2 linked regions of the Bremerella alba genome follow. The protein of the gene in region 1 interacts with the protein of each later gene in a pairwise test. Links are inferred from orthologs where the notes say so. Each region holds a gene or a part of one and is shown in the gene's direction. Other genes may lie near its edges.

Evidence for each region.
Region 2: the proteins of leuS (region 1) and ligA interact in binary tests that used the Escherichia coli proteins (3 or more experiments, as listed by UniProt). The link is inferred for Bremerella alba from one-to-one orthologs.

What each region holds. Positions count from the first base shown.
Region 1 is NZ_JABRWO010000002.1:202,031-218,509, forward strand. Bases 935-4,362 are described here. They hold leuS (leucine--tRNA ligase), read left to right. Parts: upstream 935-1,327; coding sequence 1,328-4,162; downstream 4,163-4,362. Other genes in these bases: map (type I methionyl aminopeptidase), read right to left, coding at 935-1,005; HOV93_RS04025 (inorganic diphosphatase), read left to right, coding at 4,333-4,362. Also shown: HOV93_RS04010 (hypothetical protein), read right to left, coding at 1-94; more of map, read right to left, coding at 208-934; more of HOV93_RS04025, read left to right, coding at 4,363-4,881; HOV93_RS04030 (glucose-1-phosphate adenylyltransferase), read left to right, coding at 5,043-6,335; HOV93_RS04035 (hypothetical protein), read right to left, coding at 6,390-6,827; HOV93_RS04040 (hypothetical protein), read right to left, coding at 6,845-7,261; HOV93_RS04045 (hypothetical protein), read right to left, coding at 7,322-7,735; HOV93_RS04050 (zinc-ribbon domain-containing protein), read right to left, coding at 7,823-9,943; HOV93_RS04055 (2-oxo acid dehydrogenase subunit E2), read right to left, coding at 10,133-11,524; aceE (pyruvate dehydrogenase (acetyl-transferring), homodimeric type), read right to left, coding at 11,621-14,320; lpdA (dihydrolipoyl dehydrogenase), read right to left, coding at 14,609-16,039; rpsD (30S ribosomal protein S4), read right to left, coding at 16,237-16,479.
Region 2 is NZ_JABRWO010000003.1:374,553-390,602, forward strand. The notes cover bases 6,102-9,100. They hold ligA (NAD-dependent DNA ligase LigA), read left to right. Parts: upstream 6,102-6,588; coding sequence 6,589-8,613; downstream 8,614-9,100. Other genes in these bases: HOV93_RS07215 (cupin domain-containing protein), read left to right, coding at 6,150-6,524; HOV93_RS07225 (hypothetical protein), read left to right, coding at 8,743-9,100. In the rest of the region: HOV93_RS07190 (hypothetical protein), read right to left, coding at 1-389; HOV93_RS07195 (hypothetical protein), read right to left, coding at 595-1,176; HOV93_RS07200 (ThiF family adenylyltransferase), read right to left, coding at 1,280-2,326; HOV93_RS07205 (hypothetical protein), read right to left, coding at 2,326-3,132; excinuclease ABC subunit UvrA, read right to left, coding at 3,135-5,978; more of HOV93_RS07225, read left to right, coding at 9,101-9,669; HOV93_RS07230 (hypothetical protein), read right to left, coding at 9,878-10,147; HOV93_RS07235 (hypothetical protein), read left to right, coding at 10,528-11,535; HOV93_RS07240 (DUF481 domain-containing protein), read left to right, coding at 11,819-12,871; HOV93_RS07245 (ThuA domain-containing protein), read left to right, coding at 12,973-13,869; HOV93_RS07250 (rhodanese-like domain-containing protein), read right to left, coding at 13,878-14,222; HOV93_RS07255 (CCA tRNA nucleotidyltransferase), read left to right, coding at 14,360-15,640; HOV93_RS07260 (hypothetical protein), read left to right, coding at 15,687-16,050. UniProt on the Escherichia coli protein: DNA ligase that catalyzes the formation of phosphodiester linkages between 5'-phosphoryl and 3'-hydroxyl groups in double-stranded DNA using NAD as a coenzyme and as the energy source for the reaction.

The sequences.
Region 1 (16,479 bases):
CGCGTCCTTTGTAGGGTTCAGTAGCGAGAGCAGTGGCCGCGCAAGGCAAGACGCCTGCCAGCAGCAACAAGCAAAGTGGTCGAAAACAGAACATAGCCGGATCCCTCAGGCAAAAACTTGAGTTATTACCCGAGGAAATACCGGAAATCATGATCGCCGGCAAGATTGATTTCAGTGCTATCGCATTTCGACCAAGTTCTTAGAGATTTAGAACTTATGAGCCTTCTGAGGACCATCTTTGGTCATCGAGAGGATCTCAGCGCCATTCTCGGTCATAAGGATCGTGTGCTCGAACTGGGCACTCAGGCTGCGGTCGCGGGTACGGACGGTCCACCCATCGCTTGGATCGAGTTGAGTGGCAGCGCCGCCAATGTTGATCATCGGCTCGATCGTAAAACAGACACCTGGCAGCAGGCGAACCGAATGCGCGGCACGTGTCGGGACGTGAGGAATCGAAGGATCTTGATGGAAACGGCGACCGAGCCCGTGACCGACGAACTCTTCGACGACACCAAAGTTGTATTTCTTCGCCTCTTCGACAATTACCCGGCCGATTTCTGAAACACGACACTCAGGGTAGATCGCATCGATCGCCAGATACAGGCAATCGAACGCACACTGGGTCACCTGTTTCGCTTCCGGGGACACTTCCCCAATCAGGAACGTTTCCGACTGATCTCCGTGCCAGCCATCGACGATCGATGTTAGATCGACGTTGACAATGTCCCCATCTTTAAGTTCGTACTTGTCAGGAATTCCATGACAAATAACTTCGTTGACACTGGTGCACGAACTCTTCGGGAAGCCCTGGTAATTCAAACAAGCCGGTGTATGCCCGTGATCCAGCGTATATTCGTGCACCATCCGGTCAATCGCTTCGGTGGTGATGCCTGCTTTGACATGCGGGCGTACGAAATCCATCAGTTGCGCGTTGAACTGACAGGCAACTCGCATCGCGTCGCGTTCGGAATCAACTAGTTGAAGATGACGTCGTCCGTGAAGCATAAAGGATTCAGGGGTTTGTGGAGGGGGCTGAGAATATTTCCGAACCAGCAGTCTACCAAGGTAATCGTCTTGGCAACATGGATTTCTCGCGAATTCCTGGCACAGATTTCATCTCTGGGTTCCATTTAGCGCGAACGTTCCGGAGAACCAAGGGGGTCCTTGAATTGTCAGTTTTCGCGAGGGCCATTAGAATCGTTACCTTCGCGAGACTGCGGGAAAGCCCTATGTATCAACATTTTGCGGCGAACCCTGCCCCAACGACCCAACTTGCAAGCAGACCAAGCTGCGGCATGACCGCAATTTAGACGACTGGACAACACCCATGCCTCGCTACAATCCGGCCCAGATCGAACCCAAATGGCAAAAGTACTGGGACGAGAATCAAACTTTTCGCACACCTGAAGTCCCGCAAGGCGAAAAGCTTTATGTCTTGGATATGTTCCCTTATCCAAGTGGTGCTGGCTTGCACGTGGGGCATCCAGAAGGGTACACGGCGACCGATATTGTCTGCCGCTTTGCCCGCATGCAAGGCAAAAGCGTCTTACACCCGATGGGCTTCGACTCGTTCGGCCTTCCGGCAGAAGAGTATGCGATCAAGCACAACGTGCATCCTCGCGAGACCACGGAAAAGAACATCGGCGAGTTTGTCCGCCAATTGAAGATGCTCGGCTTTAGCTACGATTGGCAGCGTCAAGTCGCTACGACCGACGTCGAGTATTTCCGCTGGACGCAGTGGATTTTCCTTCTTCTTTTCGACACATGGTACGACCAAGATGCCGGCAAAGGCCGGCCTATCGCCGAGCTTCCCATTCCCGACGATGTCCAATCCGCCGGTGAAGAGGCCGTACGCGAGTACCAGGACGAGCATCGATTGGCCTTCGTCAGCGAGGCCCCGGTCAACTGGTGCCCCAAGTTGGGCACTGTATTGGCGAACGAAGAGGTGATCGACGGTAAGAGCGAACGTGGCGGATATCCGGTAGAGCGTTTGCCTCTTCGCCAGTGGATGCTCCGCATTACCGCCTATGCCGAGCGGTTAGAGAGCGATCTCGAGTCCCTCGATTGGTCCGATAGCATTAAGCAGCTTCAAAGAAACTGGATTGGCCGCAGCGTCGGCGCAGAAGTCGATTTCTTTCTCGGCACCGACCTGGAGTACACCCCCTGGGAAATCGAGCGGAAGAAACTCGGTTATCCCCGCAAGCCGGGCAGCGATGTGCTTCGCGTCTACACAACACGCCCCGACACGCTTTTCGGGGCAACCTATATGGTGATTGCTCCGGAACATCCGCTTGTCGACCAATTGACCACCACCGACCAAGCCGCAGCCGTTAAGAAATACTGCCAGACCGCCGCTTTCAAGTCTGACTTGGAACGCACCGAATTGGCCAAAGAGAAGACCGGCGTTTTCTCTGGCTCGCATGCTATCAACCCGGTTACGGGACAGCCTGTGCCGATCTGGATCGCCGATTATGTATTGGCCAGCTATGGAACGGGCGCGATCATGGCCGTTCCTGCCCACGACGATCGCGACTTCGAGTTCGCTCAGAAGTTCGATATTCCGGTGATTGCCGTGGTCGATCCGGGCGACAAGTCCGACATCGATCGCGATGCGGTCTTGGCCGGAACCGCCTGTGCGACCTTCGATGGCGTGGCCATCAATTCGGGTAAATACGACGGCATGAAGACCGGCGAGATGAAGGCGCAGATCGCTCTCGATCTCGAACAAAACGGTCTTGGCCGCGAAGCAACCAATTTCAAGCTTCGCGATTGGCTCTTCAGTCGCCAGCGTTTCTGGGGCGAGCCCTTCCCAATCCTCAAAGAACTCGACGCCAACGGCGAGCCCAACGGCAAGATTCGCGCCGTCCCGGTCGACCAGCTTCCGGTCGACTTGCCGCAGATCGAAGATTACAAACCGATCGGGCGACCGGAACCGCCACTCGAAAAAGCCGACCCGTCGTGGCTTTATCCAGTGATCGACGGCGTGAAGTACAAACGCGAAACGAACACCATGCCCCAATGGGCTGGCTCGTGCTGGTATTACCTTCGTTTCATCGACCCGAAGAACGACGAGATCTTTGTCGACCCCGAAAAAGAAAAGGCCTGGATGCCGGTCGACCTTTACATTGGAGGTGCCGAACACGCCGTGCTGCACCTCTTGTATGCCCGCTTCTGGCACAAGGTGCTTTTCGATCGCGGGTACATCTCGACGCCTGAACCGTTTCAAAAGCTCGTCAACCAAGGGATGATTTTGGGCGAGATCGAGTATATGGGCTTTCAGACGGAAGACGGCACCTGGGTCGGTAGCAACCTCGTCAAGAAGCAGGAAGACGGTTCGCTCGCCGATGCGAAGGGTGCCCCGATCAAGTCCGTTGCGCTGACTGAAGCCGATGTCCTTAAGAAAGGGGATGGCTTCGTGCTTGCTGCCGATCACAGCATTCGGATCGACTCGCGGGCGCATAAGATGTCGAAGAGCCGCGGAAATGTCGTAAACCCTGATCATGTCGTTCAAGATTTTGGCGCCGATAGTCTTCGGCTTTACGAAATGTTCATGGGTCCACTCGAAGCGACCAAGCCGTGGGCGATGGATGGCGTGAAGGGGGTTCGCGGATTCCTCGACCGAGCGTGGCGAATGCTCATCGATCACAACGCGGAAGAGTTGGTGCTCAACGCGGCCATTGAAGATGTCGAGCCCACCGAAGAGCAGAAGAAAATGCTCCACCGTACGCTCAAGAGCGTCACGAACGACCTGACCAACCTCAGCTTCAATACGTCGATTGCCCGCTTGATGGAGTTCACGAACTTTTTCACCAAGGAATCGACACGGCCGAAACAAGCCATGGAGTGGTTCACGTTGATGCTTTCGCCCTTGGCTCCTCACTTGGCGGAAGAATTTTGGCAATTATTGGGGCACAGCAACACTTTGGCCTACGAGCCCTGGCCACAGTTTGTCGAGTCGTACACCAAGGACAACGAGATCGAAGTGCCCGTGCAAATTATGGGCAAAGTTCGCGGCCGTATTACGGTTCCAGCCGACATTAAGAAGGACGATCTCGAAGCTCTCGCGAAATCGGATGTTCGCGTGCAAGAGTTTCTAGAAGGAAAACAAATCGTAAAAACGATTGTCGTTCCGGGTCGTCTCGTAAATTTCGTTGTGAAATGAACTTAGCTCCGCTGGCTGCGGTTGACGCGGCGCAACTTACGACGGATGCTTACAAGCAATGATTCGCTTCCGTTAGACTATGCCTAACAGAGAAGCCGGACCGAATATGGCAATTTGGTAAACCAATTGGAATCAGGAAAAAGCCTGTTCCTTAAGGAAGATTCGCATCTATGACGCACGCTTGGCACGACGTGACCCCCGGTGAAGACATCCCAAGGGAATTCTGTGCGGTCATCGAGATCCCCACTGGGTCCAGCATCAAGTATGAACTGGACAAAGATACGGGACTATTGCGAATGGACCGTATGCTCTATTCGGCCGTTCATTATCCGGCCAACTACGGCTTCGTCCCTCAAACACTCGCCGAAGACGACGACCCGCTCGACGTGTTGGTCCTTTGCCAGGAACCGGTGGCCCCGCTGACGCTGATCACCGCTCGCGCGGTCGGCCTGATGACGATGGTCGATAGCGGCAAGCTCGATCATAAGATTATCGCCGTCGCAGTGACCGACCCGGAATTCTCTTCCTACAATGAAGCGATTGATCTGCCGAATCATCGTCGAAACATGTTGCGACGCTTCTTCCAAGACTACAAGATGTTGGAAGGGAAGTCGGTTGAGGTCGACGAAATTCTGCCTTCTGAAATGGCTCTGCCGATCATCAACGAAGCCCTGGAACGCTATAGCGCGCAGCGTCGACGCGGATTTTATCGAAAGTAGGCGTCGTATCCGTTGCGGCGCAATAATTGCGTAAAGTTGCGCGAATATTGCGTGGCCCGGTACGCATTGGCTTGCGTAGTGGCAACCTTGCCCGTTATCGTTCGAACGCCACCAACTGAAATATCACCCAATGCTTTTCTTTCTTGGAGAGAAGGTGACCCATGCGTAATGTCATCAGCTTAGTACTAGGCGGAGGCCGAGGTACACGGCTTTACCCCCTGACTAAATACCGCTCGAAACCAGCCGTTCCGCTGGCGGGCAAATACCGCTTGATTGATATCCCCCTCTCCAACTGCCTGAACAGCCAGATGAACCGCATCTACGTGCTGACGCAGTTCATGTCGGTGAGTTTGCACCGCCATATCCGCCAGACGTATCGCTTCGATCACTTTAGCGGTGGTTTTGTTGAATTACTGGCCGCTCAGCAAACGGCCGGCGAAGGCTCCGACTGGTACCAAGGCACCGCCGATGCGGTCCGTAAAAACCTGCGTTATATCCAGCAGCACGGTATCGACTACGTCATGATCCTTTCCGGCGATCAGTTGTACCGGATGGACTACCGCGAAATGCTCGACTCGCATATCGAGTCGGGCGCCGACGTTTCTATCGCAGGCCTGCCGGTTCACTCGAAGGACGCCAGCGGATTGGGCATCATGAAGATCGACGAGTCAGGCCGCGTCAACGGCTTCGTCGAAAAGCCCCAGACCCCCGAAGAATTGGCCCACGTGCGAACCGACCCAGCTTGGATCGACGCCCGCGGGATTCAATCGAATGGTCGTGACTGTTTGGCGAGCATGGGCAACTATCTCTTTAACCGCGACACCCTGGTCGAGCTGCTGGAAAAGACCGACTACCAGGACTTCGGTAAAGAGATCTTCCCTGCTGCGATTCGAGCGAAAAAAGTGCAGATGCACATGTTCGATAGCTACTGGGAAGACATCGGAACGATCAAAGCGTTCTATGAATCGAATCTCGCCACGTTGGCTCCGAAGCCACCGTTTGAGTTCATCGAAGAAGAAGCCCCGATCTTCACCAGGGCTCGCTTCCTGCCGCCGACAATGGTCATGGAAGGCAGTTTCAGCAACAGCATGATTGCCGACGGCTGCCAGATCGGCAAAGGCTGTACCATCAAGAACAGCGTGATCGGCCTGCGTAGCGTGATCGAAGAAAACGTCACCATCGAAGACTCGGTGCTGATGGGCTGCGACTACTACGCAACGCGAACGGAAACCGAAGCCCACGAATCGTCCGGTCGACCTCGTATGAAGATCGGATCAGGCAGCGTCATCAAGGGAGCGATCGTCGACAAAAATTGCCACATCGGTAATAACGTCCGCGTCGATAACTGCGATAACCTGCCGGACAAAGAATACCCAGAAGGGGTCACCATCGTCGACGGCATCCCCGTCGTCGAAAAAGGTGCCTGCCTGCCCGATGGCTGGAAGCTGACCTAAGTCAAGCGTCCACCTAGCCAACCTACGCTTCCCTCTCCCTTCGCTGGGAGAGGGCTAGGGTGAAGGACTTTTCGTTTTCCTATCTTCTTTCCACGACGAATCTACCGTCGTGCGGTTTATTCCAATCGCACCCAATGTCGCTAACGGAAAAGCCACATAATTCGCGACTTCAAACCAAATCGGATACGGCAGCATCCACTGGTTAAACCCCACCGCAATCAATAGCAGCAAAGCGACCATTAGGGACGCAATCAGATCGCCAATCTTCTGGGCGATCCACACGCTACCAAACACGGCCATCGCCCACATGGGCAAGACCGCGGCCAAAACCCAGGCCGGATATTTCTCGACGTGGGCGCAAACCTCGTCTTCCGTTCCGCCAAAGTCTGCAGGAAACGGATGAACCACCGCGCTGAATAATTCGACAGCAATCACTAATAGAAATGCGACCACTAGGCCAATGAAGACTGCCAGTATGGCGCGAATAACCACCAAGGCTTACTCTCCGACTATGAAGCTATAGGTTTCTTAATATCCATCCCAATGCTGCTGGATTCTGCCCATCCCCATAATCCCCTCATACCTTTTCGCTTCGGACGAAAAGAATCCGTCTGCAGAAGTCGGAGCACCTCTTGAGCCAGGATCGTGCGAACTCTTAGCTTATCATTCTCAGTCTCTATCAGCTGAGAAATGATGTGTAACCCAAGCTTCTGAGAGCGTTCGCAATTGCTTTGAAGAAGCCCTAGCAATTGCTCGTCGGTCGGACTGCATTCCGCGATAACGCTGGCCGCGTCCTGCGGCCACAATTTGTGCTCGTTGAATGCCTGAACAAAGCTGGGAACCAATGCGGTCCCTTCGTCGGGCGACAGTGTTTTAAGAAACATCGGGTCTTCGATGATCTGCTGAACAAGCTGACTGGCGTTCATAAGACAATCGAGTCCGGCACACCGGCTTTCGTGTGTTGAATCACTGTTCACGGTCCGTCGTTACACGTTGTCTAGCAATACCTGATAGCCATGGAATTCGTTTTTCCAGTCACCGTATACGCCGGACAGCCCGCACTCGACGCACTTGCAACCGAGGTAGAACCAGCGAACGTCTTCGCTATCATCACTAAGAGAGACAGCAGCCATGATGCGAAACTTTGTTCCATCGCACGTACAGAGCACATCAAAGATCTCTTCGACCTTGGCGATATGTTGGTCACTGTCCCCAATGCCATGTTCTTCGTCGCAAGTAACGCAAATTCGAGCGGCAACGCCTTCCTCTTCGTTCATCAAAAGCTCGAACACATCGCCGCTGCACGAATTGCAGACGGCCGTCGCGAAATGAGTAGCAACGTACTCATTAGCTTCGCTGTACTCGACGATCTGTGCTTTCAACGTTTCCATAACGATCATGAACTTTCTTAAATCGCGTTAGATGCACCCAATGCGATTTTCGGTTCGCACTCTACGTGACGTTATCGTAACCTACCGGAGCGTGTTTTACGGAAGCGAGACCGATTTCAAGCGGATTCGACGCTGCTTGGCGAGGACCTCATCGACCTCGCCAAAGGTAATCTTCGAGGCCAGTTCGTCGATGTCGCCATCGTAAGGGAACATGATGACACGTTGGTTGATCTCGGGATCAAGCCAATTGACATAAGCCTGAGCCAAACTCCACGGCCTGATGATTTCCCGAACCTGCTTGGCCTGGTCCGAGGTAATTGTCTTGAATTCCAGGCGGACCAATTTGTCCTTACCGTATTGCTGCTCCAACCTCTCAATCGCTTCCTGGGCAGGATCTCGTCTTGCAGATCCCATATTTGGCATTCCAGGGGACCCAAAGCGAGGGCCACGAGGCCCCGCAGTTGGCTCTCTCGGTGGATTCGCTGAATCAAGCCCGGTAGGCGGTTGAAAACGCGGACCGAATTGCGAACCTGGCTCTGGCATCTGAGGCATTCTAGGGCGACGAATATCGGGCATGCCACCAAAGGGAAGCCCGCCTACTAAACGCCCTCGCGATCCCGAAGACTTCGAATCATCCCGCCTTTTAAGGACACTTTCGTCGTACGACATGACCACAACGTTCTCGCCGGCAATCTCTTGGACTTTCAGCGTGTAACCGGAGGTCACCATGCTGTGGAAATCTTCGCCCTCATCGGACGGTTTCCATATAATTTTCATGAGCTTAGTGCTCATCTCTTCGCAACGGTTATTATATTTCAGGGCCTTCCATTTTTCGATTTCTGGTCCGTATCGCTCATCGATGAACATCACAACATACCGGCGATCAGGCATTCGATACTTGTAAGCCTGATGTCGCTGCACGAACGTATCCAACTCTTCGGGCGTGAAGCAGTGGAACATCGGCCCAACCTTACCCTGGGAATCGGCGTGGGGACGTTCGCCGTTGATGGTTTCCCAGTTCCCCCTGATCTCGTTCGACAAGCCCAGGTTCACCTTAGCCGTTGAATTCGCAATGAAAGGGAGTCCACTCGTAGCGAGACCCTCCAGCGGAAAGTGATTCGAATCATGAATCTCTTGCACATCGGACTTGTACTTCTCGATAGCCGGATCAACCACGTTACCATGAAAGGCTGGGATGTTGGCGAGATCTTGCGAGAACTCACGGATGTTTTGATACAGCCTCTTGATCTCGTCTACCTTATTCTTGATTTGATCAGGAGGCATCGGAACACTTAGAACCTGCTTTGCTTTAGCGTAATCGGCTAAGGCAAATTCATACAACAGTTGGGGAAGTTGCTGCGGATTCTGGACATGGGCGTATTTGATTGCTTGCTGGCGATCGACTTCTTCCCTTCGCGTGTCCGACCGAGTATTGGCCGCGCCCAAAGCCCCACCCAGGTAGCTGTGGGATTGATGATACTGCTGGGCAGCATACGCAACACGAGCATTACTGGTGTACTTCGCCAATTTCTGTCCGGCAGCTTTGGCCCTACCTTCTACGCTATCAAGCTGCTGCCTGACTTCTCGCTTTAGTTTTTCCTGCATGTCCTTGGGCAGCGGTGGAATGTTGCGGACTCCATGGGTTAATGACTCCATTTCCTGAGTCAGGCCTCTGACCGTTTCGTCGAATTGCTTTAAGTCCTCTTCGCTTTGAATCGCTTCGATCGCTGTAAGGAACTGAAGCATGTTGTCAAATTGTTTTTCTGTTACGTCAAAATGCTGCTTGTAGCTGTCCTCTTTACTAAACTGCTGCTGGGCGGCGTTCATCTGAAAGGGCCGGTCGGAACCGCCGGAAGCAAATGAAATCACCGTGACAACTAAGATGACCACCACCAGCACGCCGACGCCACCCAACACTAGCGGTATCACGGGGAACGATCCGGAGGAACTGCTTCTCTTTTTCGGGGGCAGCGATCCCAACGCCGGCGACGCAGCGGCTGACGATGACGTGAAATCGCCAAACAGATCGTCCCCTAATGGGTCGCTGGCTGGACTCGACGCCGCAAACGGATCGAGGGCCGGCACCGCGTCACTTTCAATTTCCGCAACAAACTTTTCGCTGCACTTTTTACAGGTGACCCGCCGGCCGGCAAGTTTCTCATCGGCGACCGGATAACGGGTACTGCAGTTGGGACAGGTAATGTGAAGCTTAGCCATGGCCACCAATACACTAGATATCGAATTATTTTGATTGGATTATAACCACCAGTCAGAGACCACTCCACTGCATCCCTTCAGGTGGCACTCGATCGGGCCACATTGCCCTTCAATCGCCACAAAAAAACCCCCTCGCATTTTGCCAACGCGAGGGGGCATGTTCGTTCAACGTTGAGTCAGCTCGGCACACTAAGGAGCCATCAGCAACTTGCTGGGATTCTCGAGAAGCGACTTCACGTCGTTCAGGAACCGTTGAGCCGTCGCTCCATCGACCAGGCGGTGATCGTAAGACAAGCTCAGCGGCATCATCAGGCGAGCCACGATCTGATCTTTCACCACAACCGGCATCTTCCGCGAGCGGCCAACCAACAGGATGGCGACTTCCGGGACGTTGATGATCGGCGTGCTGTAAGTGCCGCCGATCGCGCCCAGGTTACTGATCGTGAAAGTGCCGCCTTGCAGGGTCGACATCTCGAAACTGTTGCCGCGAATGTCGGCAGCCGTCTGCTGAAGGGTGCGTGCGATATCCGGAATCGACATCCGATCGGTGTTCTTCATGTTGGGCACCATCAGACCACGATCAGAATCGACAGCGATGCCGACGTTCACGTAGTCTTTGTAGATGACCTGTTCCTGTTCCATGTCGATCGAGGCGTTCAATTCCGGGTGCTCACGCAGCCCTACGGCGATGGCCTTGATCAGAAACGGCATGGTGGTCAGCTTGACGCCCGCTTCGGCGTAGTCGTCCTTGCTTTGCTGACGCAGCTCTTCGAGGGCCGTGATGTCGGCGTCGTCGAAGTTGGTGACCCGTGGTGCGGTGGTCCAGCTCTTGCTCATCTGAGCGGCGGTCACCTTGCGGATCTTCTTCATCTTCTCGATGCGAACCGGACCGTACTTGTCCTCGTGCGCCTCGCCGGAAAGCGATGGCAACGAACCAGTCGCGGCCGGAGCCGAAGTCGCACCTGCCTGAGTAGCCGAACCGCCACCCTGATTCAGATCGCGAACGGTTCGCAGAACGTCGTCTCGTTCGATGCGACCGTTGGGGCCAGAGCCTTGGACGTTTCGCAAATCAACACCCACTTCGCGGGCAAAGCGACGCACAGCCGGACCGGCCGGTACACTTTCGTCGGTGCTCGAAGCATCGGCAACGGGCGCCGGTGGTGGCGTGGTCAGCCGTGGTGGCGTCGCCGGGGCAGGAGCCGCCTTCTGAGGTGCAGGAGCCTGCTTCGGTTCTGGCTTGGCCGGAGTCGGCTCAGGAGCTTCTTCCTTGACGGCTGGCTCTTCCGGAGCTTTCTCTTCCTGCGGTGGTTCAGCGGCAGGTGGAGGGGACGCGTTATTGGAACCAGCCCCGTCCAAAGTCACGATCGGCGCATGAACCGCAATGGTATCGCCGGTCTTGACGTGGACCTTTTCGATCTTGCCACCCTCGGTGCTGGGAACATCGACGGTTGCCTTGTCGGTTTCGATCTCGATCAGGGTTTGTCCCTTTTCGACCGTGTCGCCCACCGAAACGTGAACGACAAGCACGTCTCCCGATTCAATCCCATCGCCCAGATCAGGCAGTTGTACGTCTATTGCCATGGTGAATAACCTTGCTAGGAATGCGTATTTTTAGTCGCATGGAAAAGCGTTCGTCGGCCGGGGGTCTGTCCGACCGACGCTGCTACCAATGTGCCGTTAGGCAAAATACGGATTTGGCTTTTCCGCGTCGTAATTTAAATCCTTGATGGCCTGAGCGACTTCAGTTCGCTCGATCTTGCCGGTACGAGCCAACTCGTAAAGCGTGGCAATGACCACCGACTCGGCGTCGACCTCGAAGTGACGTCGCAGAGCTTCGCGAGTTTCGCTGCGGCCCATCCCATCGGTTCCCAAAGCAACCATGTTGCCAGGCAAGTAAGGACGGATCTGTTCAGCCCAAGCCCGAACGTTGTCCGACGCCGAGATGAAAGGCCCTTCGACCCCATCCATGATCGTCTCAAGGTACGATTTCTTCGGCGTTTCGGTCGGATGGAACATGTTCCAGCGTTCGATTGCCTGAGCATCGCGGCGCAGTTCGGTGTAACTGGTGGCGGCCCATACATCGCTGGCGATGTTGTACTTTTCGGCCAGCATCTGTGCCGCGTCGAGCACACAGCGGGTGATCGTTCCGCTACCCATCAGCTGAACCTTGGCACGCGGCTTTTCGGCTTCGTGCGATTTCAGCTTGTAGATTCCGCGAATGATCCCTTCCTCGGCACCTTCGGGCATCTCTGGCATCGCGTAGTTTTCGTTTCCTACGGTGATGTAATAGATGGCCGTTTCGCCTTGCTCGTACAGCTTGGACATCCCATCCAGCGTGAGAACAGCCGTTTCGTAGGCATAGCAAACGTCGTACGAACGAACCGTGGGGAAGGCGATCGCATTGAGATGGCTGTGGCCATCCTGGTGCTGCAGACCTTCGCCGTTTAGAGTGGTTCGCCCTGCCGTACCGCCGATCATGAAACCCTTGGCACGCGTGTCAGCCGCACACCAGATCAGGTCACCGATCCGCTGGAAGCCGAACATGCTGTAGTAAATGAAGAACGGAATCATGTTGATGCCGTGCTGCGAATAGGCGTTGCCAGCCGCGATGAACGACGACATCGAACCCGCTTCGGTAATCCCTTCTTCCAGGATCTGACCGTCTTTGGCTTCCTTGTAGTACATCAGCTGATCGGAGTCGACCGGCTCGTACAACTGGCCAGAGTGGGCATAGATACCGACCTGGCGGAACATGCCTTCCATACCGAAGGTACGCGACTCGTCGGGCACGATTGGCACGATGTTCTGGCCGATGTTCTTGTCCTTGCACAGCTTGGAAAGCAGGCGAACAAAGCCCATCGTGGTCGACATTTCTTTTCCCTTGCTGCCACCGAGGAATTCTTTGTATTCCTCCATGGTCGGGATTGGCGATGTCGGATGATTGGTCGGGCGAGAAGGAACCGGTCCGCCCAGTTCTTCGCGTCGCTTCTTCAGATAACGCATTTCAGCGCTATCTTCCGGCGGACGATAGAACGGAGCTTTCACGACTTCTTCGTCCGAGATCGGAATGCTGAAGCGTGTGCGGAACTCGCGTAGCTCTTCTTCGTTGAGCTTCTTCTGGTTGTGGGTGACGTTGCGACCTTCGCCCGCTTCGCCCAAACCGTAGCCTTTGATCGTCTTGGCAATGACGACGGTCGGCTTGCCTTTGCATTCGGTAGCCGCTTTGTAAGCTGCGTAAACCTTTTCTGGATCGTGACCACCGCGAGTCAGCTTTTGCAGCTTTTCATCGGAGTAGTTCTTCACCAGTTCCAGCAGTTCGGGATACTTGCCGAAGAAGTGTTTACGAATGTATTCGCCTGATTCGACGACGTACTTCTGGTACTGACCGTCGACGACTTCTTCCATTCGCTTGACCAGCAGGCCGGTCTTGTCGGCTTTGAGCAGCGGATCCCATTCGGCTCCCCAGACCACCTTAATGACGTTCCAACCAGCACCACGGAAGACAGCTTCCAGTTCCTGGATGATCTTGCCGTTACCGCGGACAGGACCATCGAGACGCTGCAGGTTGCAGTTGATGACCCAGGTCAGGTTGTCGAGCTGTTCACGCGAAGCCAGGCTGATCGCACCCAGTGTTTCGGGTTCGTCGCATTCGCCGTCGCCGAGAAACGCCCAGACGCGTGTCTTGCTGGTGTCTTTCAGACCGCGGTCTTGCAAGTAGCGATTGAAGCGAGCCTGGTAGATCGAGCAGATCGGCCCCAAGCCCATCGAAACGGTGGGGAATTCCCAGAAGTCTTCCATCAGCCATGGATGCGGATAGGACGACAGTCCCATTTCCGGCTGCAGTTCACGGCGGAAGTTCTCCAGGTTCTTTTCAGTCAATCGACCTTCAAGAAACGCTCGCGAGTACATCCCCGGCGAGGCATGCCCTTGAAAATAAACCTGGTCCCCTTCATAGCCGCTTCCGCGACCGCGAAGGAAGTGATTGTAAGCGACCTCCACCAGCGTAGCGCTCGAAGCGAACGTGCTGATGTGACCACCGAGCCCCTCGAAGTTTTTGTTGGCCCGCGTGACCATCGCCATCGCGTTCCAGCGAATGATGCTCTTGATGCGGCGTTCAAATTCTCGGTTGCCTGGGTAGGCCGGCTGTTCCGAGGAGTGAATCGTATTGATGTACGGCGTATTGGCAGCAAACGGCACATCGACGCCGCGTGCGTGGGCACGATTTTCTAGTGCCGAAAGTAGAAAGCGAACCCGGTCATCGCCTTTTCCTTCCAGAACGTAGTCGAGCGAGTCGAGCCATTCTTGCGTTTCAGCCGGGTCCACGTCTGCCGAAAAGGTCGACGGGTTGTTCCGCATCAAATTCTCTTCAGCAGGCATTATTTTGGCGTTCGCCATGCAACTTCCCTTTTTACAGTCCGTTGCTTTGCGCCAGGGAAAATTCTCTTCCGCCGCGACTTCATTGCGCGACGTTGTCTGGCGAAGCAACCCTCGATTAACTTATCTCAAAGATCAATCTCGGCTTAGGCCCGAGGCGGGCTTCGAGTCTGAATTCTACCGCGCTGACCGTATTTGTCAGCGAGTGGTAGGCGAACCCTCTCCGTCTTCTGCAAGTAGCAGAATCGGCACAAGCCCAATTAAAACCACAAGTTATTTAGTGGCAAGACCTTACGACTTCTTCTTGGGTTTGTAAATTTCGGTGGCAGTCCCGAAAAATACCTCCCCAGCATTCATAACCGTCTCACTTAGGGTCGGATGCGGGTGGATAGTCGAGGTCAGGTCAAAGACTTCGGCTCGCATTTCCAGAGCCAAAACGGCTTCGGAAATCATCTCTCCGGCACCTGGTCCGACAATCCCGCAGCCCAAAACACGCTGTGTTTCAGGGTCAACGATCCACTTGGTCAAGCCATCGGTGCGGCCCAATGCCTGGGCACGTCCACTAGCCGCCCAAGGGTACATGGCCACATCGACCTTTTTGCCCATCGCCTTGGCCTCGCCTTCCATCAGCCCTGCCCAGGCAATTTCGGGGTCGGTGAAGATCACGGCCGGAATGGCTGCAGGCTCGAAGGAGACCGGATGACCCAAAATGGCCTCGGCGGCGGTACGCCCTTCGTGGGTCGCCTTGTGGGCGAGCATCGGATCGCCGGTCACGTCGCCAATTGCCCAGATCTTCGGATCGGCTGTACGCAACTGTTTATCGACGCCAATGAAACCACGCTTGTCGACGACGCACTGCGTGTTTTCCAGACCAATTCCCTTGGTATTCGGCCAGCGACCGATCGAAACCAAGACGCGGTCGTACTTGAATGTTCCGAACTTGTTCGGGCCCTCGAACGCGACTTCAACCTTACCGTCGCGATCGCCCAGCGATCCGACCTTGGTATTGGTGAAAATGCGTCCCTCGAACAGTCCTTCCAGCTTTTTGGCCAGCGGCTTGACCAGATTACGGTCGGCACCCGGCAGAAGCCCGTCCGTCAGTTCCACGACACTGACCTTCGTACCCAGATGAGCATAGACGGAGCCCATTTCCAGGCCGATATAGCCACCACCGATGACCAGCATGGTTTCGGGAATATCTTGCAGGTCCAACGCACCGGTCGAGTCCATTACCCGTGGCGAGTCAATCTGGAATGCCGGCGGCATAGCAGCCACCGAACCGGTCGCGATGATCGCGTGATCGAAGGTTAGCTTGCCGCCTTCGGGAATGGAGGGGTCGTCCCCTTCCAATTCAAGCGTACTCGAATCGACAAAGCTGGCTTTGGCCTTGATGACGGTCACGTTTCGCTTTTTGGCAAGTTGACCGAGCCCTGTCGACAGGGATTTGATCACCCCTTCTTTGCGAGCACGGAGCTTGTCGAGTTCGATCTGAGGTTCACTGTAGGTGACACCCCAGTCTTTGTTCAGTTCGTGGACTTCGTCGATGACGCGTGCGACGTGCAGCAGCGCTTTGGATGGTATGCATCCACGCAGCAAACACGTCCCCCCCAGACGCGAGTCTTTTTCAATGAGGGTGACTTCCATTCCTTCGTCGGCAGCCAAGAATGCTGCTGCGTAGCCCCCGGGACCACCACCGATGACCGCCAATTGGGTATGAGCCATGATGTCTCTCTAGCAATTACTAAGGCAAAGTTGAGTTACTTACTTGAGATGCTGTAGTGGGGAGATGCGTCTCAAGTTCGACTGGTAACAGTGGGACATTGAACCAAAAAAAAAGGGACTCCGCGACGGGCTGTCGTGCCGGAATCCCTCTGAAATCTACGAATTGCTGCGAATTGCCGAAAAATTGATTTCGGAAATTAACGCGACATGAATTCGACCACCATGTTCACGTCCACTGGCAGGCTGATATCTTCCGGGCCTGGAACGGCGTCGTAGGTTACCGAAAGTGTTTCTGGCTCAGTTGTCAGAAACGCGGCCGGTTCGCCCGAAGATTCGCCATGAACGCTGCGATAAAGGATCTGCAGCTTTTCACGATTGCGGACGCTCACCACGTCGCCAGGACGCATCTGGTAGGACGGCTTGTCGACCTTCTGCCCGTT
Region 2 (16,050 bases), on another replicon or contig:
AGCATTGCACGCATGTGCGGTTGAGCGCCAAGTCGTTTAGGATCAACGCCATCTCGAAGTTCTCGGCTCGCTTCTTTCAGTTGATCGACTTGCTTTTGAACTTTCTTCTCTTCGTCGGTTCCGACGGCCGAACGCCGCATGATGTTAGCAATCTGATCAATCAATTTGGAGGTCGCCTGCTGCTTTTGCCATCTCAGTGCGTTATCTGCTACGGCAAGATCAACCTGACGACGCAGGGGAATAGTGCGTTTGACGATATCTTCTAGCGAATCCAAATCTCTTCTTAATGCAAGTTCTTCCGGTAGGATCCACTTCGACCCGAATTTTTCAAATCCATTTTCAGCTAGTGGGTTAGGGACTTCCGCACCAACAGATAAGCTGGCGAACATGCCTAATAGGCAGACTCCCATCAGGGAAACCAAACTAAGGCGTCGCGCGACGGATCGCTCCATGAGAACCACGAGCTAGGGATGAGTGGAAAAGGAGTCGGGAGTATTGTTCCTTTGAATGCTCCCGGAAGTCCTTTAGTTTGCAAACTGCGGCGATTTCTTGCAAACGATTCGTTAAAAAGAATTTTTTGCGTACCACCCAGTGTTACTGGAAGACCGACTCGATTTCTTTCAATCGGGCGTCTTCTGCCTTGTTCGTACGGTTGCCGAATCGGCCCAAAACGTCCCCGACAGCGGTCGCAACGGCGTTCGAGCGGTTCATGATGCTGACTTTCAGGTCAGCAATTTGCTCGGGGGTCATTTGGGTCATGACGGTCTTGATATATTTCTTCCAGACCGCGAAGCCATCTTCCGTAGGACCATCAATCAGCCAGTGATTAAGAACCTCGAAGCCCGGATCACCCGGTTTCATGTTCCATTCGCTCGCCATCTTCATGATCAAGTCGCGTTCTTCAAGATTAAGAACGCCGTCCGCATATGCAACGCATACCATCGGGTACATGGTCAATGCGGCCATGCTATGCGCGGTGATACCCAGGTCCATGAGTCTCTGGACAAGCTGCTTGTCGTCGATCCCAATCGCCTTTGAGAGTTCTTCCAGCTCTTCGTCATGCTTGATCTGTTCCCGCAATTTCTCCAGAAGCTCTTCGTTCTCAGCGGCGAACATGGAATCTAACATGGTTTGGAAGTCAGATTCATTGAACTGGTGGTGAGGTTGGTCCGTCACGGGGAAATCCTTAGTCGCACGAGGGGGAATTTACGAGTGGTGAAAGCGCCGTAAGGTTCAATTAATTGTACTGATTAGCAGAGCCTAAAACCAGAATGGTCGATCAGGTTCCGATATAGCGTGCATGAAGCGAACGCGCTACGACAGGGTCACTTGTCCCATGGACTATGCAGCGTCCGTCACCAAAGAGCGTAAACGCATGCTCGCCAATGTTTGCTCGTAGCAAGTAAGGGTTTACTTCGATCGTTCCCAGCGGCTTCAATTTTTCGGCAAATGCAGTGAGGTCGATCATTTCGTTTTCGACAAAACTTAATTGAACCGCATCTCTCCCACATAGCACTGCAGATTGACTTCCCTTTTTCCCCGCAAGCCATTCGAATTCTCGACGACCACATGCCGGACAATCGGTGTTGTCTTTTAGGCCATCCAGTTTCACCGGCCGAATACGATTCTCCCACAGATCGAACACGGTCAACGCTCGGCTGACTTGCTGTGTATGACCGCTAAGAATTTTGATCGCTTCCATGCTTTCAATCGAAGCGATGACGCCGATGATTGGGGCAAGGATGCCAGCCGTGTCGCACGTCGGTGTGGTGCCTGGGGGAGGTGATTCCGGCACAACGCACCGCAGACACGGTGTTTCTCCCGGAACGATAGTCATGGTCTGGCCTTCGGCGCCAATGCATCCCCCATACACCCAGGGGATACCAAGCTCTAGCGAGGCATCGTTGAGCAGAAAACGGATCTCGAAGTTATCGGTCCCGTCGACAATCACATCGACGCCGTCGCAAAGCTGACGAATGTTGCGATGATCGACGTCGGTGATTTCAGCCTCGATGCGAATGTCAGCATTGGCTGCAGCCAAGTGATTCTTAGCCGCGATGGCCTTGGGCAAACGCTGGCGAACATCTTCTTCGGTGTAAATGACCTGCCGTTGAAGATTGTTCCATTCGATGAAGTCGCGATCGACAATTCTTAGCGTTCCCACGCCGCTGCGAGCCAATGTGTTGGCAATCACCGAACCAAGCGCACCCAGGCCTACCACTAGGGCTGTCGACTGAGCAAGCTTCTCTTGTCCCTCACGACCGAAGCGAGCATAGCTTGTCTGGCGAGCGTACCGAGCAAAAGGTTCTTGATTGGGATCTGTCATTAGGAAGGCTCCCACATTAGCCACAGACCGGCGAACTCAGCACCATTTTTGAGACTGGCCTGGAATTTATCGCAATGAGCACGAACTTCTTCTCCTGAAAGTACGCCAGCATCCAATTGTCGCGTGACGACCACGGGAAGTCGACGTTCGGGCTGCCAATTAGCATGAATCAAGTCTTCCGACACGACCGCGAATTTTGCCCAGTCGGGAGTCGGTTTGCCGGGGCTAATCTCTGCTCCTAACAGGAGATGAGAATGGGCTTCGGCAATGATTTCGAGCGATGAATCGGATGGCAAAACGAGCATCAAAACGGCCGCTGAACGGCTCAGCCGTTCGATTTCTATTTGGGGATATCCATCCGGCCAAACAATCAACGGCAAGCCAGCAATATTGCCAGAATCGATATAGGCGAGGTCCCCCCTGCGGTGGATGGGGGTTATGGCATTGGCGATCAATTCCTTGTCATTGCGGTAGCTTCCACGTGCAGCGCGAACAACCCACCGGCGATCTTCCTGGTAGAAGCTTTCACCACGAACCCGAAGGTCACGTAGTCCGATGAGCGGTGCATGCCCATTTAATGCATAGATCGCAGGGTTTTGAATGCTCCATAGGCAAGGTTCAGGGATAACGGCCTTCCAAGCCTTTTGCCCATGCAATTCTGTCGGTCGAAAGAAGTACTTCGCTTTGAGTGTCTGCGCTTTGCTGCTGATCGGACCTTCCAGATAAGGAGAATCGGCATCTTCTCCTTCGCCTGGGAAATACCAGACTTCCGCTTCTAGCGTTGAAGTCTTTCCTTGACGAAGCATGTTTAGGCCTTCAACATTTTGAGAGCCACCGCGAGATGCTTCCCGGTCACCGAGTCAGGGTTTGCTGCGATCTCTTCCGGCGTTCCTGTTGCTACCATGTTGCCACCTTCATCGGCGGCTCCGGGGCCAAGGTCAATGATATAGTCGGCGGCCGTCATGACGTGGATGTTGTGCTCGACGACGATCAGCGAGTGACCGATTTGCAGAAGGTTCTCGAAGCAATCCAGCAGCTGCACAATGTCGGCAAAGTGCAAGCCGGTGGTTGGTTCGTCCATGAGAAACAAAGTGCGGGCCTTTTTGGTAGTCGCCAAATTGCCGGCTAGTTTCAACCGTTGGGCTTCCCCGCTGGAAAGCGTATTGGCCGGTTGGCCGAGACGAAGGTAGTCGAGACCTACTTCATTAAGCAGGTTTAGCTTGCCTTGCACCTTGGGCTGACCGCGGAAGAAAACGAATGCCTCACGAACGGTCATATTCAATACGTCGGCAATGCTCTTGCCGCGGTAGGTGATCTCCAGGACTTCCTTTTTATAGCGTTGTCCCTTGCACTCAGGACACTTGACGTAGACATCGGCCATGAACTGCATGTCAATGGCGATGTGCCCGTCGCCATTGCAGCTTTCGCAGCGGCCTCCTTGTACGTTAAAGCTGAAGTGACTGGCGGTCAGGTTTCGTGTCCGGGCCTGCATGGTTCCGGCAAAGACGTTGCGGATCTCGTCGAAGGCTTTGATATAGGTAACGGGATTTGACCGCGGAGAGCGTCCAATGGGCCCCTGATCGACGAGCACCACATCATCGATTTGACCATCGCCGAAGACATCGTCATACGGCAGACTCTGGATGTTTTCTTTCTTCTTGCGTCGGCAGAGCGCTGGATAAAGTGTTTGATCGACAAGTGAGCTCTTGCCTGCCCCGGAGACGCCTGTGACAACCGTTAGGACGCCAAGTGGAAACTCGACCTCCAGGTTCTTAAGGTTGTTACCACATGCTCCCTTTAAGCGGACTCTCCCGTGGGTGGCTGTCCGTCGGTCTCGCTTGCGGACCACGCTGCGATGGCCAGAGAGGAACTCGCCGGTCAGGCTGTCTTCATCCTCTTCGATCTCGGAGGGCGGCCCTTGAAACATGATCTCTCCGCCACGTTCCCCTGCCCCGGGACCGAACTCGACGATCTGATCCGCCGCGCGAATGAGCGACTCTTCATGTTCGACAACGACCACCGTATTGCCACGGTTTCTCAGGTCAATAATTGCTTCATTAAGTCGCGTGATATCGCTTGGGTGAAGTCCGGCTGTTGGTTCGTCAAGCACGTACAGCATGTTCACCAAGCTCGATCCGAGCGTGCTGGTGAGAGTGACCCGCTGGGCTTCCCCACCACTGAGCGTTCGCAGTGATCGGTCCAATGCAAGGTAGCCTAGGCCGACGATGCACAAGTACTCTAAGCGAGCGAGTACCTGCGGGAGCACTTGGCGGCAAAGGGCGCTTTGATAGTCATTGAGGTTCAATTGACGGAAGTGCTCGAGGGCATCCACTATTTTCATCGAGGCTATCTCGGCGATATTTTTACCACCGACACGAACGGCCAAGGCTTCCGGACGGAGACGTGTCCCTCGGCAAGACTCGCACATGCGGAAGCTTCGCCATCGGCTAAGGAAAACCCGCATATGCATCTTGTATTTGCGGCGTTCAAGCCAGGCAAAGAAACCTTTGAGGCCTCCGAATTCACGTTCCGGTACGCCTTCGATGATCAGATTGACCTGTGCTTCCGTCAGATCGCGGTAAGGACTATTGACGGGAATGTCATAGTCGGGAGCCAACGCGATCAGCTCTTCCAACTCGTGTTTGTAGGCTGGCGTATTCCAGGGCGCGATGGCACCTTCGGCAATCGACTTACGACGATCTGGGACAATCAGATCCATGTCCATGTCGATAATGTTGCCAAAGCCTTCGCACTCGGGGCATGCGCCCAAAGGACTGTTGAAGTTGAACAGACGCGGGTCGGGTTCAATGAATTCTAAGTTGCATGCTTCGCACCGAAGTTGACTGCTGAAGCGAAGGCTTTGCCAGGTGGTTCCATCGATTTCGACGGCAGTCCCCTGCCCTTTCAGTTCACCTTCCTCTTGTAGTTGAAGCAATATCTCGCAGACACCGTCCCCATGCGCGAAGCCTGTTTCGAGCGATTCACGGAGGCGTTCGATTTTGAGCGATTCGAGCGTCAGTCGGTCGACCACCACCGAAATCGATTCGCCTGATTCGAGTCGCTGGGTGAGGGGGCCGTCTTGGTCTGGCGTTAACGAGATGGTTTGCCCGGCAACGATTGCTCGTACGAAGCCATCTTCACGTAGCTGTTCGGTGACCCCTTCGCATTCATCGCTTTCACAGGTAACAGGAAATGCGACCATCATCCGGCCACTCGCCCCAGCCTCGCTGAGTTGATCGGCAACACGCCCAGGGGTGTCTTTGGTAATCGGCTGATTGCAACTCGGGCATATAATATGGCCGATCTTGCTGAAGAGAAGCCGCAGGTAATCAGTCGTTTCGGTGGCCGTACCCACTGTGGAACGGCTTGAGCGGGTGTCGTTTACCTTGGTGACAGCCAAAGCTGGCGGAATGTTATCGATGCGGTCGGCATCCGGCTTTTCCAGTCGATCGAGAAATTGCCGCGTGTAGGCCGAGAAGCTCTCGATATATCGACGCTGTCCCTCGGCGTAGAGCGTGTCGAGGGCCATGCTGGTTTTACCGCTCCCACTGACACCACAGAAGACAATCAGCTGACGGTGTGGAATGTCGAGATCCACCTTTTTCAGGTTATGAACTTCGACCCCTCGGGCTTCAATCTGCAGTGTCGACAAGGCTCGCCTTCCTACTGGACGGGATCCATCATGGCAAAGGAACTTTTTATAGTAACGAGAATGTTCTCGTGAGAATACCAGGGGGGAGGACTGTCCGCTTGTTCAGGCTTTGGGGGTGAGATAAGTTTTCTTTGTTCCAAGTACCCGCGGTCTGCCAGGAGTAAAGTGAATATGAAGATTCAGAACATCGATCAAGGCGATTCGATGAAAGTCGAGATGGACGGCGTCGACGGATGCCAGGTAAAGCAATTGATCAGCCAGCAAGATGGTGCTCCGTTGTTCGCCATGCGCCAATTTGAAGTCGCCCCGGGAGGTTACACCCCCCACCACCATCATCCCTACGAGCACGAAGTCTACGTGATCGCTGGGGAAGGCGTCATTTTGGAAAAGGACTCGCCCCGTCCTATCAAAGCAGGAGACGCAATTTTGGTCGAGCCGGACGAAGTACATCAGTTCCGCAATACGGGAACCTCGCCGCTCAAGTTCCTGTGTCTGGTTCCTAACGCAGCTAACAACGCCCAGTTCCCGCCAGAGTGCCAGGAATAGCACATTCTTTCGGTGACGGTCACTCTAGCCCTTTCCTCACGGGGACGAAGAAGGAAACCTTTTCATGTCGGTCGAAACGGATATCCAGAAGCTGCGAGACCAGATCCGCTATCATGATCGGAAGTACTACGTCGAAGCCAGTCCCGAGATTTCGGACCTTGAGTACGACAAGCTTCTCAACGAGTTAAAAGAACTGGAGTCGCAGTACCCAGATCTGATTACGCCTGACAGTCCCACGCAGCGAATCGGCGACGCCCCGGTTCCTTACCTGGAGCAATTCGAACATCGTATCCCGATGCTTTCGATCGACAACACTTATAGCCTTGAAGAGTTGAAAAAGTACGGGGAGCGAATTAATAAGCTATTGCCCGACGAGAAGATTGCCTGGGTTGTGGAACTGAAGATAGACGGTGTGGCGGTATCGATTTTATATGAGGATGGTGTCCTCACGCGGGCGTTAACGCGAGGTAACGGAACGGTTGGGGACGATATCACGCATAACGTTCGCACGATCGCCGATGTGCCGCTCAGGCTGTCGGGCGAAAGTGTTCCGCCGGTAGTGGAAGTTCGCGGCGAGATCTACATGACCAACGCCGATCTGGTGAAGCTTAATGAAAGGCAAACTGAAGCCGGGCAACCTGCCTATAAGAATACTCGCAATGTAACAGCCGGAACGATCCGTTTGCTTGATCCTCGCATTGCCGCCGAGCGTAACCTGCGGGTCTTCTGCCACGGTGTCGGATACGCCGAAGGATTAAAGGCAACCTCGCATACTGAATTCCTGCAAGAGTTAAACTCTTACGGCCTGCCAGCGACACCATTCGTGAAATCGTTTGTCGATTTTGATTCGGCAATCGAGCACTGCCAGGAATTGATCGAGTCGCTGCATGAACTTGAATTCGAGGTCGACGGGCTTGTCTTGAAAGTCGATCGATTCGAGCAACGAGAACGTCTTGGGACAACCTCTAAGAGTCCTCGATGGCTGATCGCTTATAAGTTCGAGAAGTACGAAGCGATTACCAAGGTCAATAACATCGAAGTCCAAGTCGGCAAAACGGGCGCTATTACGCCGGTGGCGATCTTGGAACCGGTAGAACTAGCCGAGACGACCGTTTCGCGGGCCAGTTTGCATAATGCGGATGAAATCGAGCGTAAGGATGTGCGAATCGGCGACGTTGTGGTTGTCGAAAAGGCCGGTAAGATCATTCCGCATATCGTTCGCACGGAGAAACACGAGCGAAAAGTAGATTTGCCGCCCTTCCCTTTTCCTAAGAACTGCCCTTCGTGCGGTACTCCGGTCGTCAAGGATGAAGGAGGGGTAACCATCCGTTGCCCCAATTGGCAGGGTTGCCCGGCTCAGATTAAGGAACGCATTCGTTACTTTGCCACACGTAATGCGATGGATATCGAAGGTCTGGGAGACAAACTGGTCGATATGCTGGTCGACGAGCAGCTAGTGAAAACTTACGGCGATTTGTATCGGCTTACTTCCGACCAAATCGCTGCCCTGCCCCGCATGGGAAAGAAGTCTGGCGACAATCTAGTTGCTGCGGCAACGGAAAGTAAATCGCGGGGGCTTGGCCGCCTATTGAATGCACTTTCTATTCGCCATGTCGGTGCTCGGGGAGCAGAGCGTTTGGCCATGCACTTTGGAACCATCGACAAGTTGATGCAAGCATCAGAAGAAGAACTTGCCGAAATCGAAGACATTGGTGGCGTAATCGCCAAGAGTGTCTGCGAGTATTTCCTAACCGAATTCGGGCAGGAAACCATCGAAGATCTGCGGGGCATAGGGGTTTCGATGGAGACGGTCAAGCGAAGTGCAGATTCTGGCCCGGCGGTCTTCGATGGAATGGCGTTCGTTGTGACCGGCTCGCTAGAGAAGTTCACGCGGGATGAAATCGAAGAGCTGATTCGGGCGCGTGGCGGGAAAGCGTCGGGAAGCGTTTCTAAGAAGACAAGTTTTGTCATTGCTGGTGAAAAGGCCGGTAGTAAGCTTGAAAAAGCCCAAGCCTTGGGAGTGCGAGTTCTTAATGAACAGGAATTTGCTGATCTGCTGGCCGAGAAGGACGCAGGTGTTGACGGCTAAACCCGCACGAACTGGGTTGGTTTCAAACGGGTCGATTTGTTATCGTCACCCAGAGTTTATGGAACAATAGTCGGTTCGCAGGTTTAAATTGCCTGGAACTGAAATGCTAGCGTCGCAAGGATGCGTCAAATGCGCGTTTGTGGATTCACAATTCTGCGAGACGGAGTGCGGTTCGGGTACCCGTTTGTTGAGAGTATTCGTTCGGTATTACCACTGGTCGACCGATTCGTCATTCAAGTAGGGGATTGCTCCGACAATTCTCTGGAAGTCTTGAAGGCGATCAACGATCCCAAGATCGACATAGAAATCACGCCATGGGATCCCGAAATGAGGAAGGCCGGCGAAGTGCTGGCCCACCAGACCAATCTGGCAATGGACCGTTGCGATGGGGATTGGTTTTTCTATATCCAAGCGGATGAAGTGATCCACGAAGACGATTACCCTGTGATTCGACGGGCGATGAAAGACAACTGGCACAAGCCGTGGGTCGATGGTATTCGCTTTCGATATTTACACTTTCGGGGTGACTACAATATTCGAGATCCACTGGGGTATCGACGGCAGGTTCGGATCGTGCGAAATGATCGCCACATTCGTAGCGTTGGCGATGCTTGCGGTTTCGGGAAGAATGGCCACCGCTTACGGTCTAGCCTAATTAATGCTCGTGTTTTTCATTACGGGTATGTCCGTCCCCCGAAGGAAATGGCCGAAAAGGCTGCTCAATTCCAGCAGTTCTACGTCTTCGATAAAAAGGGTAACCAGGTCCGTAAGATCAAAGACCGCCCGTTAGAAGAAGTGGGCGAATACATTTACGACATGCAGTCTTGTGTTCCTTACAATGGAACTCACCCTGCTTTAATGGCGGATCGAATCGAAGCCAAAGACTGGGAAACGCCTGATTTCAAGCATATTCCGCTGTGGCGAAATAAATTCTGGTGGCACGGGCGCTTGAAGAAAGCCGTTCCGCAGATCTTCAATCCTAAGCAACCACGGGTTGACCATGCCTCAAAGAAGTTGCCGACGACTCAGTTGGATTCACCTGCCAAGGCGGCTTAAAGTTTATCCGCGTCGCCGTGAGATGCGCGGCGATAATCGTATTGACCTCCTCTTATGAATTCGCGATTTGATTTTTACTCGCGAGCTTCATATCGATTACACCGTCCCTGAAGTACGTTTCTGGGACATGTTGAGAAAAAAGGCCATTTGATTCTTCTGAATCAGATGGCCTTTTATTGTCTTTGATGCTGTGAACGGCTTGGATCGACTACTTTGTTGAAGTCGACGAAGGCTCGATGTCTTTCAGCGATCGTCCTAACCGCTTTCGGCTCCCGCCACGCGTGGTGGTGCTGCCGGAACTGGAAGAGTTGCTGATCTTCTCCGTCTTAGCATTTTGCAGAAAACCCAACATGTTTTTGTCGGAACCTTCGGCTTCGGTCGGCATTCCGATTTCTTCCACGGCGTCCGAAACGCCTAGCAAGACGGCCGACTTGACTCCGTTACGCATCCACTCGAAGAAATTGAAGTTGTTGCTCATATTCCAAATACCCTTTCTAACCGCCCGAGACTTGTGTGGGCGCGAAAATTACCAAGATGATTGAGGCGGGTCTAGGTCAAAACGCCCGCAACAATACCGGGCAATAGGTTTCATTGGGGACTATTCAGATTTCAGTCGAGTGAGTGCTCGCATACCACGGGCGATTGTGGCCACTCTCCTTCACCGAAAATGGGCCACATCAAAACTGGAAAACTCAAGGACAGTTCATTCGCTATAACCGGAACCGCCTTGTGTGAATTTAAAATGGGCAATCTAAAAAGACCGTTATGCTTGTACAGAGTCTGACGATAACCAGTGCTATCGTACGGAAACGATTGGCAATTATTGGACGAATGCTGGCCGCAGGAGGCAGGTGAACGATGAGCGACGGTTATCGCAATCACGGTGGAGAAGAGCACGCCTACGAACCTTACAGTTGGGGTTCTTTCGCGTTCGGGATCATTTTGGGCGTGGTCTTGGTCTATGTTTTTGCCGTTCGCCCTTCGGAAGAGCAACTTCACGACCTCAACATCCGCGTCTCGCGTCTGGATCGGTCGGTCGAAAAGCTGAGTAAGGCAGCTTCTACCATCAGTGGTACCAATGATCTGCTGGCTTCTTTGGAAGAACAGAAGTTGCTGACCCAGCGTGTCAGTGCAGTCAACGATCAACTACTGACTCAGTTTCAAAGGCTGACGTCGATGGAACTGGCCATGCACGAGGCAGAAGTTACACTCGATCGAATTTCGAGCCTGCATGATCGTGTCGCAAACCAGTATCCTGCTGCGATCCAGGCCGAGCATGTGTTCAACCAGTCGGCCAATTTGAACTCTCAGCTGATTCTGTCTCAGAATGACGTCCGTAAGGCAAAACTTACGTTGGCGGATTTGGTCAACCTGCAGGATCGACTCGTCCTGCAAGCACAGCAAGCAAACCAGGCAGACTTGGTTTTGCAAAATGTTTTTGCGATGCAGCAAGAATTGGTTGATGGGCAATCTCGAACGGAAAAAGCCCGACAAGTTGCCAATGACATGATCCAGATTGAAGCCGACTTGATCTGCCAGATGGGAGATTCCCAATTTGCGGTTCAATCTTTGGAGCAACTTCTGACGATGCAGAAACAGTTGAATCATGCCGGACACGATATGGAGGAAGCGCAGTCCAATGTGGGGGAGCTCCTAGCTCGTCTTGGATCCCCGACGCCCGCTTCGCCTCCGTCCTCGCCAGTCAGTCCGTGGAAAGTGATTCAAAGCCTGACCAGCCAAGTGAGCCAGCAGCGACTAGTACCGATGACCCCGTCGGAATTTCATCGCCTGGCGGAACACTTGACGCAGGGAGCACCCCCTGCTGTTGCCGACCTTGTCGCACCGAGTGCTGCGAAGGTCCGTTAACGCGATTGATACGCAGACTGCGTCGATAGGCTCAGGATAATACAATTGCAGTTTGATACGGCGGCACGGAGGCCTTTAGTCCTTGTACGCCAGCATTAAGAGCGTCCCTTGCTGTTCGCAGCTCGGGACGCTCTTTTTTTGCCTATGTTGCACGCATTGATGAGACCGAACAAGCCGATTGATTCATCACGCTAACGATTGATCTTGGCAACAGGTCAGAATTTCCTTATACGACTCTTTTCGGTAATTGCCCACCTAGGAGTCCGATAAGGAAATTCCCCGAATGGGATGGTTCTCTCCGCAATCAATACAGGTCTTGTCCCTAGTTACGCTACTGACGCTAGCTTCAAGCGTGCGCGCTTCGGAACAGGCGTCTTTGGATGGAATCGGATTAAGCTACTTCGACCAGGCACCTACCGAAAAGTCGGACGCTGAGTTCGTCCACTATCTGATGCCTGAAGGCGACGTACAATCCTCGTTGTCTTCTGTGCTGGAGGTGCCTCCGCTGCCAGAGCTACCCAAGCCAAAGCCAGAAGAAGAAAAGCCTGCAGAGCCCAAGCCGGAAGAGATAGAGAAACCGAAAGAGACCAAGCAGGAAGAGGAGCCGGAGGAAGAGGAAGATACGTATGGATATTTCGAATATGTTCCGTACGGACAGTACTACCATGTCGACTATTGGCTAGGTGAGGCAATCTGGAAAAACAGTGCAGAGCTAGGCTTAAATGGGCAAACAGGTAATACCGAATCTAACAGTTTGCGTGTCGGCGCTAAAATTAAACGCGAAGGGAAAGGGACGATCTTTTCCGCAGATATTCGCCATCTTCGAACGAGCGACAAGGACGGTCTCACGCAGAACAACGCCTACGTGAAACATAAGTTGGAATGGCCACTGAAGCTTCATAAGAATTGGTCCTTGTTTGAAAAAACGGACATCGAATACGACGCATTCAAAGCGTTCGATATGCGGTTGGTTTTCAACGGCGGTGTGAGTTACAAGCCGTATAAGACCGATGCAACAGATTGGACGTTGTCCGTCGGTTCTGGTTTTTCACAGGAATACGGCAGTCCTCAGAAGGGGATTATTCCGGAAGCGACGCTTGGATCGGAATTAAACCATCAGCTTACCGAGAAACAGTCATTTCAGCTCAAATTTGAATTCTTCCCTGCATTTGAAGCCGACCAGGGCTACCGCAGCGTGACCGATGCAAGCTATACGATAGCTTTGGATCATGGACTTTCGTTGAAGATCAGCGCTGAAGATCGCTACGACAGTACCCCCAACGATCGCAAAAGAAATGACTTGGATTATGCCTGTTTGCTGATCTGGCAGTTCTAACTGGCTCGGAATGCTGCTTAGCGCATCGCTCGCTTGGTTTATACTGGAGCAAGTCTGAAAGAGTATCTCGCCCCAGCCGAACTTCCTCGGAGCGTTCTACGATGCGTACCCTATTGCTGTCCTGGACTTGCTTGCTTCTGTTTGTCTTCTCGTCCGCAGTCTTTGCGGATGATGCCAAGTTAAAGGCCTTGATCGTCGATGGTCAAAATAATCATGGAGTTTGGCCCAAAACGACTCAGATGATGAAGTCATACCTAGAGGATTCAGGGAAATTTACCGTAGATGTCGCTACGACAGGTAAGAAATCAACCGATGGGTTTGCTCCCGTTTTCAAAGACTATGATGTCGTCATCAGCAATTACAACGGTCAGCGTTGGCCTAGTGCTACGGACAAGGCCTTTGTCGAATATGTGAACTCTGGCGGCGGCTTCGTTGTCGTACATGCTGCGAACAATGCGTTTGGCGACTGGGACGAATACAACCGCATCATTGGGCTAGGGGGTTGGGGTGGCCGTAATGCCCAGAGCGGGCCTTACGTTTACTTCAACAAGCAAGACGAAATCGTCCGCGATACCTCCAAGGGTAAAGGGGGGCACCATGGACGCCAGCATCCATTTCAAGTGATCGTGCGGGACGCAGATCATCCGATTACTCAGGGAATGCCCAAGTCGTGGATGCACACGCAAGACGAATTATACGATCAGCTTCGTGGCCCTGCTGAAAACATGAAAGTGCTTGCCACTGCCTATGCCGATCCAGCGACCGGCGGAAGTGGACGGCACGAACCGATGATTATGACCATCGACTATGGCAAAGGCCGCGTTTTCCACACGCCGATGGGGCATGCCGAATATTCAATGGAATGCGTTGGTTTCATTACGACCTTGCTTCGCGGAACAGAGTGGGCCGCTACGGGGAAAGTTACTAAAACGATTCCGGATGATTTTCCCGAACCCAACGCCGAGGCAAAGCGTCCGTTTGAAGCGGAAAAGAATTAGTTGATCGCTTAGTAGGTGGGCATGCTTGGGTCGATATCCTGAGCCCAAGCGTGGATACCGCCGGCCATATTCTGCACCTTGGGGAACCCTTGTTGACGCAGCCACTGGGTGACTCGCATACTACGTCCCCCGTGATGACAATGCACGACAATGTGCCGCTGACGGTGTGGTTCTAATTCGCTTAGACGATCCTGAATCTCGCTCATGGGAATGAGCGTAGAACCGTCAATGCGGACCAAGTCGAACTCATTCTGTTCGCGGCAATCCAGCAAGACGAAATCGGCCTTCTGGTTTGTCAGTTCTTGAACGTCGAGGCAGGTTGTTTCGATAGGTAGGCTGGTTTCTTCAGACATTTCTATTTCCTGGCAGTTGGAAGTTAATGTACCGACGAATCTAAAGGATGAGGCCGTCCATCGTCCAGTAGGACGTAATCTGATAAGTTGGATGGTTTACAGGATGCACGTCTTACTCAGCCAGTTTACCGATTAGCATGAATCTCGAAGCAACCCGAACATTCTCAATCGAAGTCATCCAAACGCTTCAGTCGGCAGGGTTTCAGGCACTTTGGGCAGGGGGGTGCGTAAGAGACTTGCTACTGCGAAAGCCGTCGAAAGATTTTGATGTCGCCACCGACGCCACGCCGGATCAGGTCCGCGATCTTTTCGGTTTCGATCGAACACTGCCGATTGGGGCCTCTTTTGGGGTTATCACCGTGCAAGGGGGCAAGCGTCGAGGTCAGGTTGAGGTCGCCACTTTTCGGACCGATTTGGGGTATTCCGACGGTCGTCGGCCAGATGAAGTTCGCTTTAGTAGTGCCGAGGAAGATGCTCAGCGACGCGACTTTACGATCAACGGGATGTTCTATGATCCTATCCAAGAGAAGATTCTCGACTATGTCGGCGGACAACGCGACCTGAAGAATCGCCTAGTACGCAGTATCGGCAACCCATACAAGCGTTTCGAGGAAGACAAGCTGCGAATGCTCAGAGCTGTAAGGTTTAGCTCAACCTTTGCTTTTGATCTAGAACTGCAGACTCAGCATGCGATCCGCGAGTACGCCAGGCATATTCACGTCGTGAGCGCGGAGAGAATCGCTTCCGAGATGCGGCGAATGCTGACTAACGATCATCGCATGATCGCCGTGAGAATGTTGCGAGATCTGACTTTGCTGCACGAGATTTTTCCCGAAGCAGATTCAACCGTGGGCCATGCGCTGCGGTGGAGCGAGACCTATCATTCGCTTCAGCGTTTAACACTGAGTGACTTTCGAATCGCGATGGCGCTACTATTGAGATATCCCTGTCAAAATAGCGTGTTGAATGGCAACCCTCTCAAGCCAATTCAGCCAGCCGAAAGGGTGTGCGATCGCTGGAAGTTAACCAACGACGAGACAAAAACAATTCAATGGTTGCTACGGCACGAATATACTATTCGCCATGCAGAACAAGTTACTTGGCCAAAGCTTCAGCGGTTATTGATTGCTGACTCGGCACCGCTGTTGCTAGGCATGGGGTATGCCATTCAGCGAGCTCGTGATTACTCAACGTCCGGCGTAGAATATGCCGAATCTCGCATGAGCCTGCCAGAAGAAGAATTGAATCCCCTTCCTCTCCTCTCTGGCAGCAACTTAATTCAAGCTGGATTCAAGCCAGGTCCGCAGTTTCAAAGAGTGCTTGAAGCGGTTCGCGATCAGCAACTGGAGAAACGCCTGCACACCACCGAAGAGGCTTTGGCTTTCGCTAGGGCTAATTGGGATTTAGACCACAGCTAAACTGACAACAAACCAGACAAAGAACAGACAACCGAAGGACGACCCGATGCATTTTCTACTGGAATTAATCATTCGCTGGGCCCACATCATACCGGCTATCATTCTCGTAGGAGGAACGCTTTATATGGTTTTGGCATTGCGTCCCGCGATACAAGCAACCGAGTTTTCCGAAAAGGACGAGTTAAAGTCGGCAATTCGTGCGCGCTGGGCCAAGGTTGTGATGATCTGTGCCGGCATCATTCTTCTTAGTGGGATTGCATCCCTGGTGCTTCAAGCAACCACGTATACGTTCCCTCAGAAGTATTATCATCCCGTAGCTGGGATGAAGTTTTTATTGGCGTTGGTCATTCTTTACATTGCCAGTTTGCTGAGTGGGCGTAGTAAGAATGCAGAGAAGTTCCGCGAGAAGG